DNA from 4 places in the Rhizobium sp. LjRoot30 genome. Region 1 is predicted to be linked to each of the others. Evidence: predicted binding sites of a transcription regulator. Region 1 holds the regulator's gene; each other region holds the start of a gene.
What was found. The regulator LexA, encoded in region 1, represses DNA repair genes until DNA is damaged. The targets are predictions, from matches to a motif close to TGTTCNNNNTGTGTTCNG.
Positions count from the first base shown of each region.

Region 2: the regulator LexA is predicted to act here: its motif matches at 1,209-1,226, upstream of recA (recombinase RecA).
Region 3: the regulator LexA is predicted to act here: its motif matches at 1,812-1,829, upstream of ACSQ3I_RS19005 (putative DNA modification/repair radical SAM protein).
Region 4: the regulator LexA is predicted to act here: its motif matches at 1,555-1,572, upstream of parE (DNA topoisomerase IV subunit B).

Region 1 covers NZ_CAXUSG020000005.1:280,694-284,011, reverse strand. The annotation lists gene ACSQ3I_RS13210 (DUF389 domain-containing protein) at 1-1,134, shown strand, start outside; gene lexA (transcriptional repressor LexA) at 1,242-1,970, shown strand; gene ACSQ3I_RS13200 (ComEC/Rec2 family competence protein) at 1,964-3,318, opposite strand, start outside.
Region 2 covers NZ_CAXUSG020000016.1:21,528-24,845, forward strand. The annotation lists gene ACSQ3I_RS23830 (pseudouridine-5'-phosphate glycosidase) at 1-132, opposite strand, end outside; gene ACSQ3I_RS23835 (carbohydrate kinase family protein) at 167-1,108, opposite strand; gene recA (recombinase RecA) at 1,353-2,438, shown strand; gene alaS (alanine--tRNA ligase) at 2,605-3,318, shown strand, end outside.
Region 3 covers NZ_CAXUSG020000009.1:199,275-202,592, reverse strand. The annotation lists gene ACSQ3I_RS19010 (UdgX family uracil-DNA binding protein) at 1-574, opposite strand, end outside; gene ACSQ3I_RS19005 (putative DNA modification/repair radical SAM protein) at 574-1,806, opposite strand; gene ACSQ3I_RS19000 (caspase family protein) at 2,090-3,318, shown strand, end outside.
Region 4 covers NZ_CAXUSG020000013.1:50,622-53,939, forward strand. The annotation lists gene parE (DNA topoisomerase IV subunit B) at 1-1,476, opposite strand, end outside; gene ACSQ3I_RS22195 (alpha/beta hydrolase) at 1,717-2,595, shown strand; gene ACSQ3I_RS22200 (FAD-binding oxidoreductase) at 2,595-3,318, shown strand, end outside.

The DNA.
Region 1 (3,318 bases):
GATACGAGCCTGTCGAAACCGAATGTCTGTGACCCTTACAAACCATCCCGAGAACGATCTGCCATGGCCAACCAAATGTACGGAAGCGTCAGAGATATCCTTCGCTTTGAGGGAAGTGACACGCCTGCCTATTGGCGGCGTTTCTCCATCCTCCTGACACTTGCGGTCGTCATCGCGACGATGGGGCTCCTGCGCAATTCCGGCGCCGTGATCATCGCAGCCATGCTGGTGGCCCCGCTGATGACCCCGATCCTCGGAATAGCATCCTCGATCGTGATGGGATGGGTCGGACGCGCCAGCAAACTGCTTTTGACCGTCTGGCTGGCAGCAGGCTTGAGCGTGCTCCTTGCCTGGCTGCTCGTCTGGCTGACCGATGTGCCGAGGGGAATAGTAATTCCCAGCGAGGTCATCAGCCGAACAGACCCCGGGGCCGAGGATCTCGTCATCGCGCTTGCCGCGGGTATCGCCGGCGCTTACGTCCAGATCCGCAAATCCGAGGCGAGCCTTATACCGGGTGCGGCTATCGGAGTCTCGCTTGTTCCGCCCTTGGCCGCGGCAGGCATATTGCTCTATTTCGGCCAGCTCTCGCGCTGCTACGAGGCGCTGCTGCTTTTCGCCACGAATTTCGGTGCGATCATTCTGTCCGCCTGTATCGTCTATCTGGTCCTCGGTCCGCGTGATCTGCTGTTCAGGGCAGGCACGCGACGCATCAAATTTACGCTGGGTTTTGTCACGATCGCAGCCTTCCTCGCCATCGTCTTCTCGCAACTCTTCACTGCGACCTATTTCCGCTTCATGGAAGCCGGCGTCCAGGCGAAGCTTTCGCGCAGGATCGTCGAGTGGGCGACACCCACCCCCATCGAAATTCTGCGCATCGACATAGACGCGCATAAAAAGGTCGCGGAAGTCTGGGTCGTGGTCGATCTTCCTTCCGACGCACAATACAAGGTCGCCTCCATTTCGGACCTGCTTCCGCCGGCGCTGAAAGAGGTGCCGTTTCGAGATGCCGCGCGCGACGTACTCGGCCCCGAATACAAGGTGATCGTCCGCTACCAGACACGTCTGGCGTGGCTGGTGAACCTTGATAACGAGACGATCGAGCCGGCACCATCTACCCTGCCCGAGGGGGACTGACAGGCTCCGCCTCCCTTATTATCCATCAAAATTGGGGACTTGCAGAACACATGCCGAACAGATAGTGTCTGTTCTGGATTTGTTTCGCGATTCTGGGGATGGAAACGATGCTGACACGCAAGCAACAGGAACTTCTGCTTTTCATCCATGAGCGCATGAAGGAATCGGGTGTGCCGCCCTCTTTCGACGAGATGAAGGATGCCCTTGAACTGGCATCGAAATCAGGCATCCACCGCCTGATCACCGCCCTGGAAGAGCGCGGCTTCATCCGCCGCCTGCCCAACCGGGCGCGGGCGCTTGAGGTCATCAAATTGCCGGAGGCCTATTCCCCTGCCCCGCAGCCGCGGCGCGGCTTTTCGCCAAGCGTCATCGAAGGCAGTCTCGGCAAGCCGCAGCCTGTCGCCGCAGTCCCCTCCAAGCCTGTCAAATCGGCGGCAGACAGCAATCCTCATTCCGTTTCCGTGCCGGTGATGGGACGCATCGCCGCCGGCGTGCCGATTTCCGCGATCCAGAACAACACGCACGAAATCGTCGTTCCGGCGGAAATGATCAGTTCCGGCCAGCATTATGCCCTTGAGGTCAAGGGCGACTCGATGATCGAGGCCGGCATTCTCGACGGCGACACCGTCATCATCCGCAACGTCAACAGCGCGACGCCCGGCGATATCGTCGTGGCCCTGGTGGATGACGAAGAGGCGACGCTAAAGCGTTTTCGCCGCAAGGGCGCCTCCATTGCGCTCGAAGCGGCCAACCCGGCTTATGAAACCCGTATCTTCTCGTCCGATCGCGTCAAGGTACAGGGAAAGCTGGTCGGTCTCATCCGCCGCTATCACTGAACGATCAATGCGGCAATCGAGGCAGGCAAAGCCGCATTGAATTCACCGCTGCGCCAATCGTAACTGCGGTGACGCATCCAGGGGCGTTCGGCGTTCTCAAAGGCCGGGGCCAGGCGGGGTTGCTCGGCGGGGTTCTCAGGCAGGCTGATTTCCAGTGCGCCGGTGCGTCTCAACGTGGTCGACGTGATCAGCAATGCCCCGGAGCGGCAGGCTTCGAAACGGAGCCGTGCCGAGACGATGACAAGCGTTGCCGCATCACATGCGGCGCCGGCATATGCAGGATCATCGACCAGGGCAATCCTGCGTTCGCCGAGACGCAGGACACACCACAGTTTTGCTGCACAGGCAAAACGTCCCTCCTCGCTTTCCGCCAGCGCCTTGTGCATGGCGGTTCGTGCCTGCTTCACTTCCTCGGCTGTCAGGCGTTTTCTCTTTCCATCCTTCTCCATCGGTTTTGCGGTGTTTTCGAGCTGCTGCGGATCCCTTGGCTCGCCGATCGCGAGAGCGCGTTGCCATTGCGCAAAGATAAAATCGGGTGGGCGATCGCGATTGACGCTCCACGTCCCGTCAAGACGGGCGGAGGCAAGGCGTCCATCCTCTGCGACGATGAGATCGGCCGTACCGCGGCCATCGGCCATGAAAGCTGCAAGCGCGCCCGCCAGGATCAGGAGGCCGCCGAGATGGCGAAGCCGCGTCTGCAGCAACGTCATGACCAGAAAGCCGGCGACCGACAAGGGAAAGAATACGGGATGCAGGCGGCCGAACGCCACTTCGCCACCCCAGCCCGAAACCATCCGGGCTATTGCGATCACCAATTCCAGCCCTGCTCCCATGATCTGCAGGGGAAAGGCATCGAGGCCGAAGGGCATCAGCAACATGCCGATCAGGCCGGCCGGCATGACAACGAAGGAAATGATCGGCATGGCCGCAAGATTGGCGACCAGCCCATAGGTTGCGAGCTTGTGAAAATGCTCGATGGAAAAGATCGCCGTCGCCAGGCCACCGATCAGCGAGGTAAAGAAAACTCCGCCGAAAAAGCGAAACACCCATACCGCCGCTCGTAGGCCGGGGATTGCGGAGGCATGTTCGGTCGCCGGCCGCTCCTTCCACAAAGCATACCCCGCCACCAGAGCCAGCGTTGCTGCAAAAGACATCTGGAAACTTGCGCCCATCACTTCCGAGGGCGACATGGCGATAATGACGATGGCCGACAGCGCGACATTGCGCAGGCTGATCGAAGGGCGATCGAAGAACACCGCAATCAGCATGATCGCCATCATCAGGAAGGCCCGCTCGGCCGAAACGGCAAAACCGGAAATGAGGTAATAGGCGAACGCCGTTACCAACG
Region 2 (3,318 bases), on a different contig from region 1:
GTTGCCGGGGTAGGGCATGCCGTGGGTGATGATTGTGGATTCGAGCGCAACGATCGGCGCACCGCGCTGCTTGGCGGCGGCGACTTCCTTCGAATAGGCGATCGGCAGCGAGGGGGAGAGGGCTTTGGTCATCGAGAGACCTCCATTTGTCTGGTATTTGCGCTTCTCATGACAGGATTTTCGCCGCCGGCACAAGAGCCAGCATGTCGCGGAGCAAGTCTTCGGAGAGATTTTCGGCCGTGGCCAGCGGCGACTGCACGGTAATCGCCGCGGCGGCCGCGCCGAACCGCATCGCCTCCTCGAACGGCAACCCGTTCATGACGCCGTAAAGCACGCCGGCCGCCAGAGAGTCGCCGGCTCCGGTCACATCCGCAACCGTGTCGATGGCCGGTGGCAACAGGGAAACGGAGCGCTCGCCGCTAAAGCCGATCGCCGCCTCGCGACCGCGGGTGACGACGCCGCCGGAAAGCCCGGCGTCACGCAGCAACGAGGGCCATTCCTCGGCTGTTTCGGGACGTTTGCCGACAAGCGCCTGAGCCTCCGCCTCGTTCATGAACAGGAAGTCGATTTCGGCCAGGCTCTCACGGTAGCGCGGCACCTTGGCCGGCGAGATGGCGATTGCCGCAACCCGCTTGCCGAGATGGCGTGCCTTGACCGAAAGCGTGGCGATCGTTTCCTGCGGCAGGTTGGCGTCGCAGAGCACCAGGTCGGCCTCCGCCATGGCATCGCGCACCGCGCGGACGGAAAGCCGGCGCGGCGAAAACAGCCGGTAAAGCTCCATGTCGGCAAGCGCGATCAACAGATTGCCGTCCCGCTCCAGGATGGCGGTGTAGCTCGGTGTTTTCCGGTCGAGGAAGGTGAAGGGGCGATCGTCGACGCCGGCCGCCAGCGCCGCCTCCGCAACGCTCTGGCCATCGGCATCGCCGCCCCGCGGCGAAATCATCCTGACCGCAAGGCCGAGCCGCGCCAGGTTGCGGGCGGCATTGAAGCCGCCGCCGCCGGCCTCCTCGAACCAGTGGCCGGGAATGCTGGCGCCGTGCGCGGTCTCGCCGCCGATGCGGCCCCGCCGATCGATATGCGCGCCGCCGAGGACGAGAATCTTATGCATGTCGCTTCCCCGGAAAGTTCACCCGACCACACCCGATTCGCTGCGTTCCAGAAGAAACGTCCGCATCCGCTTCCGTCTTCAAGCCTCTGTTATCCAAGGTGAAAACAAAAAAAGAACACGCGTTCATTTCGGTTTTTGAATCAGTGGGTTGAATGGGCGTTGCAATATGAGAACAAATGAGGTACAAAATCCGCATCAGCAGCTTCGTTGCCTCAACGGCTTCAATAACCTAAAGGTGGACCGGATGTCACAGAATATGTTGCGGCTTGTAGAGGAAAAATCGGTGGATAAAAGCAAGGCATTGGAAGCAGCTCTCTCGCAGATCGAGCGCTCCTTCGGCAAGGGCTCGATCATGAAGCTCGGCTCCAACGAGAACGTGATCGAGATCGAAACCGTGTCCACGGGTTCTCTCAGCCTCGATATCGCGCTCGGCGTCGGTGGTCTTCCGAAGGGCCGCATCATCGAGATTTACGGACCGGAAAGCTCGGGCAAGACGACGCTGGCGCTGCAGACCATCGCGGAAGCCCAGAAAAAGGGCGGTATCTGCGCCTTCGTCGACGCCGAACACGCGCTCGACCCGGTCTATGCCCGCAAGCTCGGCGTCGACCTGCAGAACCTTCTGATTTCCCAGCCTGATACCGGCGAGCAGGCACTCGAAATCACCGATACGCTGGTGCGTTCCGGCGCCATCGACGTGCTGGTCGTCGACTCTGTGGCGGCACTGACGCCGCGGGCCGAAATCGAAGGCGAGATGGGCGACAGTCTGCCCGGCCTGCAAGCCCGCCTGATGAGCCAGGCGCTGCGCAAGCTCACCGCCTCGATCTCGAAGTCGAACACCATGGTGATCTTCATCAACCAGATCCGCATGAAGATCGGTGTGATGTTCGGTTCGCCGGAAACGACGACGGGCGGCAACGCGCTGAAATTCTACGCCTCGGTCCGTCTCGATATCCGTCGCATCGGCTCGGTCAAGGAGCGTGACGAAGTCGTCGGTAACCAGACGCGCGTCAAGGTCGTCAAGAACAAGATGGCGCCGCCCTTCAAGCAGGTCGAATTCGACATCATGTATGGCGAAGGCGTGTCGAAGACCGGCGAACTCATCGATCTCGGCGTCAAGGCCGGCATCGTCGAAAAATCCGGCGCCTGGTTCTCCTACAACAGCCAGCGCCTCGGCCAGGGCCGTGAAAACGCCAAGACGTTCCTGCGCGACAATCCGGATCTTGCTCGCGAGATCGAGACCGCGCTGCGGCAGAATGCCGGCCTGATCGCCGACCGCTTCCTGCAAAATGGCGGTCCGGAATCGGATGGTGACGACGCCGCCGAGGCCTGATCGGTTCGGTATTGACCGCAAATATCGCTTTTCTGTCGCCGGCCGCACATTTCGCAAGATGTGCGGCCGGTTTTTCTTGCTTGTGCTGGACAGTGGCAGGTGCGGACGATAAAAGCCGTTGATTTTGGTATTTTGCCGGCTTTCCGGCAGCAATGAAGGGCGTGCTATGAGCGGTGTGAATGAAATCCGGTCGACCTTTCTCGACTATTACAAGAAGAACGGCCACGAAGTCGTCGCATCGAGCCCGCTTGTTCCGCGCAACGACCCGACCCTGATGTTCACCAATGCCGGCATGGTGCAGTTCAAGAACGTCTTTACCGGTCTGGAGCAGCGTCCCTATTCGACGGCAGTGACGGCGCAGAAATGCGTGCGCGCCGGCGGCAAGCACAACGACCTCGACAATGTCGGTTATACCGCCCGCCACCACACCTTCTTCGAAATGCTCGGCAACTTCTCCTTCGGCGATTATTTCAAGGAGCGGGCGATCGAGCTTGCCTGGAACCTGATCACCAAGGAATTCGGCCTGGCGCGCGACCGGTTGCTGGTGACGGTCTATCATACCGACGACGAAGCCTTCGATCTCTGGAAGAAGATCGCCGGCCTTTCCGATGAAAAGATCATCCGCATCCCGACCAGCGACAATTTCTGGGCGATGGGCGATACCGGCCCTTGCGGTCCCTGTTCCGAAATCTTCTACGATCACGGCGATCATATCTGGGGTGGCCCTCCGGGGTCGCCGGAAGAGGATGGCGACCGTTTCATCGAGATCTGGAACCTCGTCTTCATGCAATACGAGCAGGTGACGAAAGAAGAGCGCGTCAACCTGCCGCGTCCGTCGATCGATACCGGCATGGGCCTTGAGCGTGTCGCCGCCGTTCTC
Region 3 (3,318 bases), on a different contig from region 1:
GTTCGTCGGAGAGCGTCAGATGAGTTCCGTCCCACGCGGCTGTGCCCCGCGGCGTGGCAATGACCCAGTCCATGTCGTTGAAACGGCGCTGGAAGAACGGTGCCGTGCGGGCGACGATATGATGATCCGGCTCGAACCATGCGACAAAGCTGCGTCGCGCCGTCACAGCCGATGCGATTTCGCGAAATCGCACGAAGGCCGTCATCTTGTGGCTATCGCGGCGCACCGATTTTTCCAGCAGCCGTGCCCAGGCCACCTCTTCGTCCGCCCGCACCTGCAGCAACGCCCGTTCCCGCGCCAGCCGCCAGAGAAGACGATAGAGAAGGTCGAAACGGGCCGGATCGGAATGACAGACGACTGCCGTCGCCAGGTCGATGAAGGCCGCCGGCACATGGATCGCAGCTCCTTCCGCCGGCGGCGGCAGCGGCGTTTCTTCCGATCCGAACAGCCCGGCATCCATCGACGCTTCCTGCCAGTCGATGGCCTGCGGCTCGATGCCGGCGAACAGGAACGCCCGCGCCCGGTTTCGCCACTCCGCGAAATCTCCCCTGCCCCTCACGATGGCGTGATGGATCATAACAACGACAATTGCTGCGGTTTCGGCTCGAACAGGCTTCGCAGGTCGGCGCGCTCGGCAAGTCGGCGCGGCGACCAGCCCTCGGCGGTGACGAACGGCTGCACCTTGCGGATCGAAACACCAAGATGTTTCAGATCCTCCAGCCGCAACCGGCGGTGAAGCCGGCTCGAAAGGATCGATTTTACCGCCTTCGTCCCCAAGCCCGGCACCCGCAGCAGCATCTCGCGATCCGCTCTGTTGATGTCGAGGGGAAAGTGCTGGCGGTTCGCAAGCGCCCAGGCAAGCTTCGGATCGAGATCGAGATCCAGCATGCCGCCCGGCCGACCTTCAACGATCTCCGGCACGCTGAAACCGTAGAACCGATACAGCCAGTCCGCCTGGTACAGCCGATGTTCGCGCATCAGCGGCGGCTTGATCAGCGGCAGGTTCTTCGACGAATCGGGGATCGGGCTGAAGGCGGAATAATAGACCCGTTTCAGATCGTAGCTGCCGTAGAGCCTGGCGCTGGTGCCGAGAATGGCGGCATCGTCCGCGCCGTCGGCGCCGACGATCATCTGCGTGCTTTGTCCGGCCGGAACGAAACGCTTACGTTTCTTCGTCTGCAGCGTCGGCTCGCCGGCGGCCTCGATCTTCAGACGCAGTTCGCCCATCGAACGGCGGATGTTGGCGGGCCGCTTTTCCGGCGCGAACCGGGTGATGCCGGTATCCGTCGGCAGCTCGATATTGATCGAGAGCCGGTCGGCATACAGCCCGGCTTCCTCGATCAGTTGCGCCGAGGCTTCCGGGATCGTCTTCAAATGAATGTAGCCACGAAAATTATGAACCGTCCGCAGTTCCCGCGCCACGCGCACCATCTGCTCCATCGTGTGGTCGGAAGAACGGATGATGCCGGACGAGAGAAACAGCCCCTCGATATAGTTGCGGCGGTAGAATTCCAGCGTCAGCCAAATAACCTCCTCCACCGAAAACCTTGCTCGCTCGACATTGCTGGACGAACGATTGATGCAGTAGGCGCAGTCATAGATGCAGAAATTGGTCAGCAGGATCTTGAGCAGCGAAATGCATCGTCCATCCGGAGCATAGGCATGGCAAATGCCCGCCCCTTCTGTCGATCCGAGCCCGCCGGACTGCGACGAGTCTCGCTTGGTCGTCCCGCTGGAAGCGCATGACGCATCGTATTTTGCGGCATCGGACAGCACCGCCAGACGTTCTTTCAGCGACTTCTTCATTAAAATGTTCACTATATGTTCCTTTCGTTTCCGTCAAGATCCCTTGGGCGTCAACCGAGAGGAATGAACCTGCATCGAACGAATATCTGCGCCTGCTCGCCCGTGTTTGACATCAAGCCGTTGCCGATTATCGAACTTCCTGTACGATCGATCGGCCAGAGCACGAACCACGAAGCCGGTTATCGATATGCATAGATTGCCTTCGTCTCATCTAGTCAGATTGGCCGCTCTGGTGTTTGCTTGGCTGCTTCTGTCACTTGGCGTCGCGCAGGCGCAAAAACGGGTGGCATTGGTCATTGGCAATTCGAACTACAATCAGGTCGCCCGTCTTCCCAATCCCGCCAATGATTCCCGCGCCATGGCCGATGCGCTTGTCCGGCTCGATTTTGTCGTGACGCTGCAGCAGGATCTTGGCAAGGCGGCAATGGAACAGACCCTTGCCGACTTCAGTGATGCGGCCCGCGAGGCCGATCTGGCGGTGGTCTATTATGCCGGTCACGGCATGGAAATGAACGGCAAGAATTACCTGATACCGACCGATGCCAAGTTGAAATCCGACAACCGCGTCCAGTTCGAAACCGTTTCCCTCGACCATGTCATGCTGGCAATCGAAGGCGCCAAGGCGTTGAAGCTGGTGCTTCTGGACGCCTGCCGCGACAATCCCTTCGCCAACAGCATGAAACCGACGAACGCCACCCGCTCCATCAGCCGGGGCCTGGCGAAGGTCGAGACCAATCCGGGCATGCTTGTGAGTTATGCCGCTGCCGCAGGCACGACCGCGCTCGATGGCGACGGCAAGCACAGCCCCTATACGGAAGCGTTGTTGGCCCATATTGAACAACCCGGCCTCGAGCTTAGCCTTTTGTTCCGCAAGGTGGCCGACGCGGTACAGGCCAAGACGGACGGAAAGCAAACGCCATTTGAATACGGACGGCTACCCGGCGTAAGTATTTATTTGAAGGAGCCGGTCTTGGTCGAAGAGAAACCGGTCGTCGCGCCGGTAACCGTCGTCAATGATCCCTGCCGGGACGCGGCTGCACATTGGGCCGCGATCGAAAACCAGAACAATCCAGCGCTTTTTGAAGACCATCTGCGTCAGTTTGGCTCCTGTGCCTTCGCGACAGTGGCGCAGGCCCGTCTTGACACACTCCGCCAACCGAAAGCCGAACCTGTCATCGAGACAAAGGTAGAAAGCTCGGTCGAAACACAGCCGGTAGAAATTGCCGCACTGGATCCGAAGGTCGAAGAGCCTGCCATCCTGGCACCCGACAACAACACCGCAAACGCAGCCGTTCCTGACGAGCAGCCAACGCAGGACAACCCGGCCGAGGACATGGTCGCCCTCACCCGCGGCCTGCAGGAGGAATTGCGCCGCGTCGGCTGCGCCTTCGGCAAGGCGGATGGCATCTGGGGTCCGCAATCGCAAAAGGCGCTGGAGCGCTTTGGCCGGGAAACAAAAAAATCGATCGATACAGAGACGCCCTCCCAGGCATCGCTTGACCTGCTCAAATC
Region 4 (3,318 bases), on a different contig from region 1:
GCCGCGCAAGGGCAGGATCGCCTGGTTGGCGCGATTGCGCGCCTGCTTGGCGGAGCCACCAGCCGAATCGCCCTCGACGATGAACAGTTCGGCGCCTTCGGCGGTGTTTTGGGAGCAATCGGCAAGCTTGCCGGGCAGGCGCAGCTTGCGCACCGCCGTCTTGCGGTTGACTTCCTTTTCCTTGCGGCGGCGGACACGTTCGTCGGCGCGTTCGATCACCCATTCGAGCAGCTTGGCGGCTTCGGCGGGGTTGTCGGCGAGGTAGTGGTCGAAGGGGTCGCGCAACGCGTTCTCGACGATGCGCTGGGCTTCGACTGTGGCGAGCTTGTCCTTGGTCTGGCCGACGAATTCCGGTTCGCGGATGAAGACGGAGAGCATGCCGACGGCCGAAATCATCACGTCGTCGGTGGTGACGATGGCGGCGCGCTTGTTCTGCGTCAACTCGGCGTAGTTTTTCAGGCCCTTGGTGAGCGCGATGCGCAGGCCGGCCTCATGCGTGCCGCCTTCGGGCGTCGGGATGGTGTTGCAGTAGGAATGGATCTGCTGGTCGCCGCCATACCAGGTGACGGCCCATTCCATCGCGCCGTGGCCGCCGGTCTTTTCCGTGCGGCCGGAAAAGATTTCGCGGGTGACGGTGAATTCCTTGCCGAGCGTCGCCTGCAGGTAGTCCTTCAGGCCGCCGGGGAAATGGAAGACGGCCTTTTCGGGATATTCCGAACCTTCCGGCAGGACGCCGGGATCGCAACTCCAGCGGATCTCGACGCCGCCGAACAGATAGGCTTTCGACCGCGCCATGCGGAAGATGCGGCCCGGATCGAAACGGACGTGGTCGCCGAAGATCTGCGGGTCCGGATGGAAGCGCACGCGGGTGCCGCGCCGATTGTGGACGTCGCCCAGCTCCTCCAGACCGCCCTGTGGCAGGCCACGCGAAAAGCGCTGGCGATAGAGCTTGCGATTTCTCGCCACCTCGACTTCGAGAAGATCGGAGAGGGCATTGACGACCGAAACGCCGACGCCGTGCAGGCCGCCTGAAGTCTCGTAGGCCTTGCCGTCGAACTTGCCGCCGGCGTGCAGCTTGGTCATGATCACTTCGAGCGTCGACTTGCCGGGAACCTGCGGGTGGTTTTCCACCGGGATACCGCGGCCGTTGTCGGTGACGGTCAGGAAGCCCTGCGTGTCCATGTGCACTTCGATGAAGTTGGCATGGCCGGCGACCGCCTCGTCCATCGAGTTGTCGATGACTTCGGCAAAGAGATGGTGCAGCGCCTTTTCGTCGGTGCCGCCGATGTACATACCGGGACGCATGCGCACCGGCTCCAGCCCTTCGAGCACCCGGATCGCCGAGGCGTCGTAGGTGTCGCTGGAGGTTGCCGGGGGCGCCGGGCTGCGTGTTGCGGGCTTGGCGGCGGGCGCCATGGCCTGCGGTTCCGGCTGCGGCGGCGCCGGGACTGCGGAAAAGAGATCGTTGTTATCCATCGAATTCTTCAGATCTTATCCTTCAAGGCCGATCGGGCCGGCGCTGGGAGAACGCGGCGCTCGGACGGCCAACGCATTTGTACCTGCTTTGTTCGTCAGGCCGCGAATCACCGGGATTATGCCGGAAACCCTGCAAAAGCGCGATGCCCGGCAAATCAGCGGCAAACTTTGGCATCAGGATTGCTTTGCGGAGCCGGGGATGGCAAGGCAGAACCGCAGTGCAAAGGAACGGGGCGGCACATGTCCACAACTCATTTCCGGATTCTTGCTTTGACGGCGCTTCTGGCCGCGTTTTTTTCGCCGGCCGCGGCGGGCGCGAAAGCGCTGCAGCCCTTCAAGGACGAGCTGTTTTCCGCCCAGACGGTGCTGGAAGGCCGCGACAACGGCGATTTCCAGCGCATCGACTACCAGAAAATGCGCGACATCTACGAGCGTGACCAGATCCCCGAGCAGCGGGTGAAGCGGCGTTTCGTCGATCTTGGCATCAAGAAATATCAGGCCAACGAAACGCTGGGGCTTGGCGAGCGGAAGCTCGATCTCTTTCGTGCCGGACCGGCCCAGAACGCCGCCTTTACGGTGATCTTCGTCCACGGTCGCGGCGGCGACCGGCGGCTGGGTGCCAACGACTACAGGTTCGGGGGGAATTTCAACCGGCTGAAGAACCTGGCTGTCAGAAATGGCGGTGTCTATTATGCGCCGAGCGTGCGCAGTTTCGACGCTGCGGGCGTTTCCGATGTCGCCGGGCTGATCCGCTATGCAGCGGCGCAATCGCCGGGAAAACCGGTGATCCTGTCCTGCGCCTCGATGGGCAGCTTCGTCTGTTGGGGGGTGACACGCGAGACGGAGGCGGGCCTGCTGTCGGGCATGGTGATCCTCGGCGGTGCGACCGACCCCGATTTTACGGAGAGCGTTTTCCACAAGGCGAAGCTGCCGATCGCATTCTTTCACGGAAGCGAGGATAGCGTTTATGCCGCAACGGATCAGATCGCCTTCTACGACCGGCTGCACAAGGCCGGCTATCCGGCTCGCTTCACTCTGTTCGAGACGGGTTCGCACGGCACGCCGATCCGCATGATCGACTGGCGTGCGACGCTGAACTGGCTGCTTGCGGGCCGTTGATGGGGATGGCGGCACCGGACGAGCGCAATCTGTCGGACAGGCAAACCGTTTCTGCCGATCGTTTCGAAAACGAGGCCGTCGATCTGGGCGGACCGTTTCTCGGCGTCGGTGGACGCCTTTCCGGCGGGGCGCTTGTCCGCGGTGGCGGCATGCTGATCGACATGCGGTCGCGCAACCGCATCCTCTCCTTCGATCCGGGCACCGGCGTCATCGATTGCGAGGCCGGGGTGACGTTGCGGGCCATTGTCGGCAAGGCGGCGGTGCAGCGGTTCTTCCTGCCCGTCACGACAGGCAGCGCTGCGGCAAGCATCGGCGGGATGGCTGCTGCCGATCCTGCCGGGCGGAATGCGCTGCAGCGCGGCCGGTTTTCGGAACATGTTCGGTCTTTGCGGCTGATTAGAAGTTCGGGCGAGGTGCTGACCTGCTCGCGTCAGGACAATGCAGCGCTGTTTGCCGCGACGCTGGGCGGATACGGCCTGACGGGGCTGATCCTTTCCGTCGAACTGCAGTTGATGAAGGTGCCTTCGGCGCATGTGCAGCGCCACCTCCTGCGTTTTTCCGCGCCGGAGGATGGGCTGGCGCTCGCCCGCGAGCGGGCGGAACTGCATGAATATGCCTGGGCCTGGCTGGATATGGCGGGACGCGGCATCGTCATCGCCGCCGATCACGCCGATGCCGGTTCGGACCTGCCGGATATGCCGAAACGTCGCCGCCTGCCTCTGA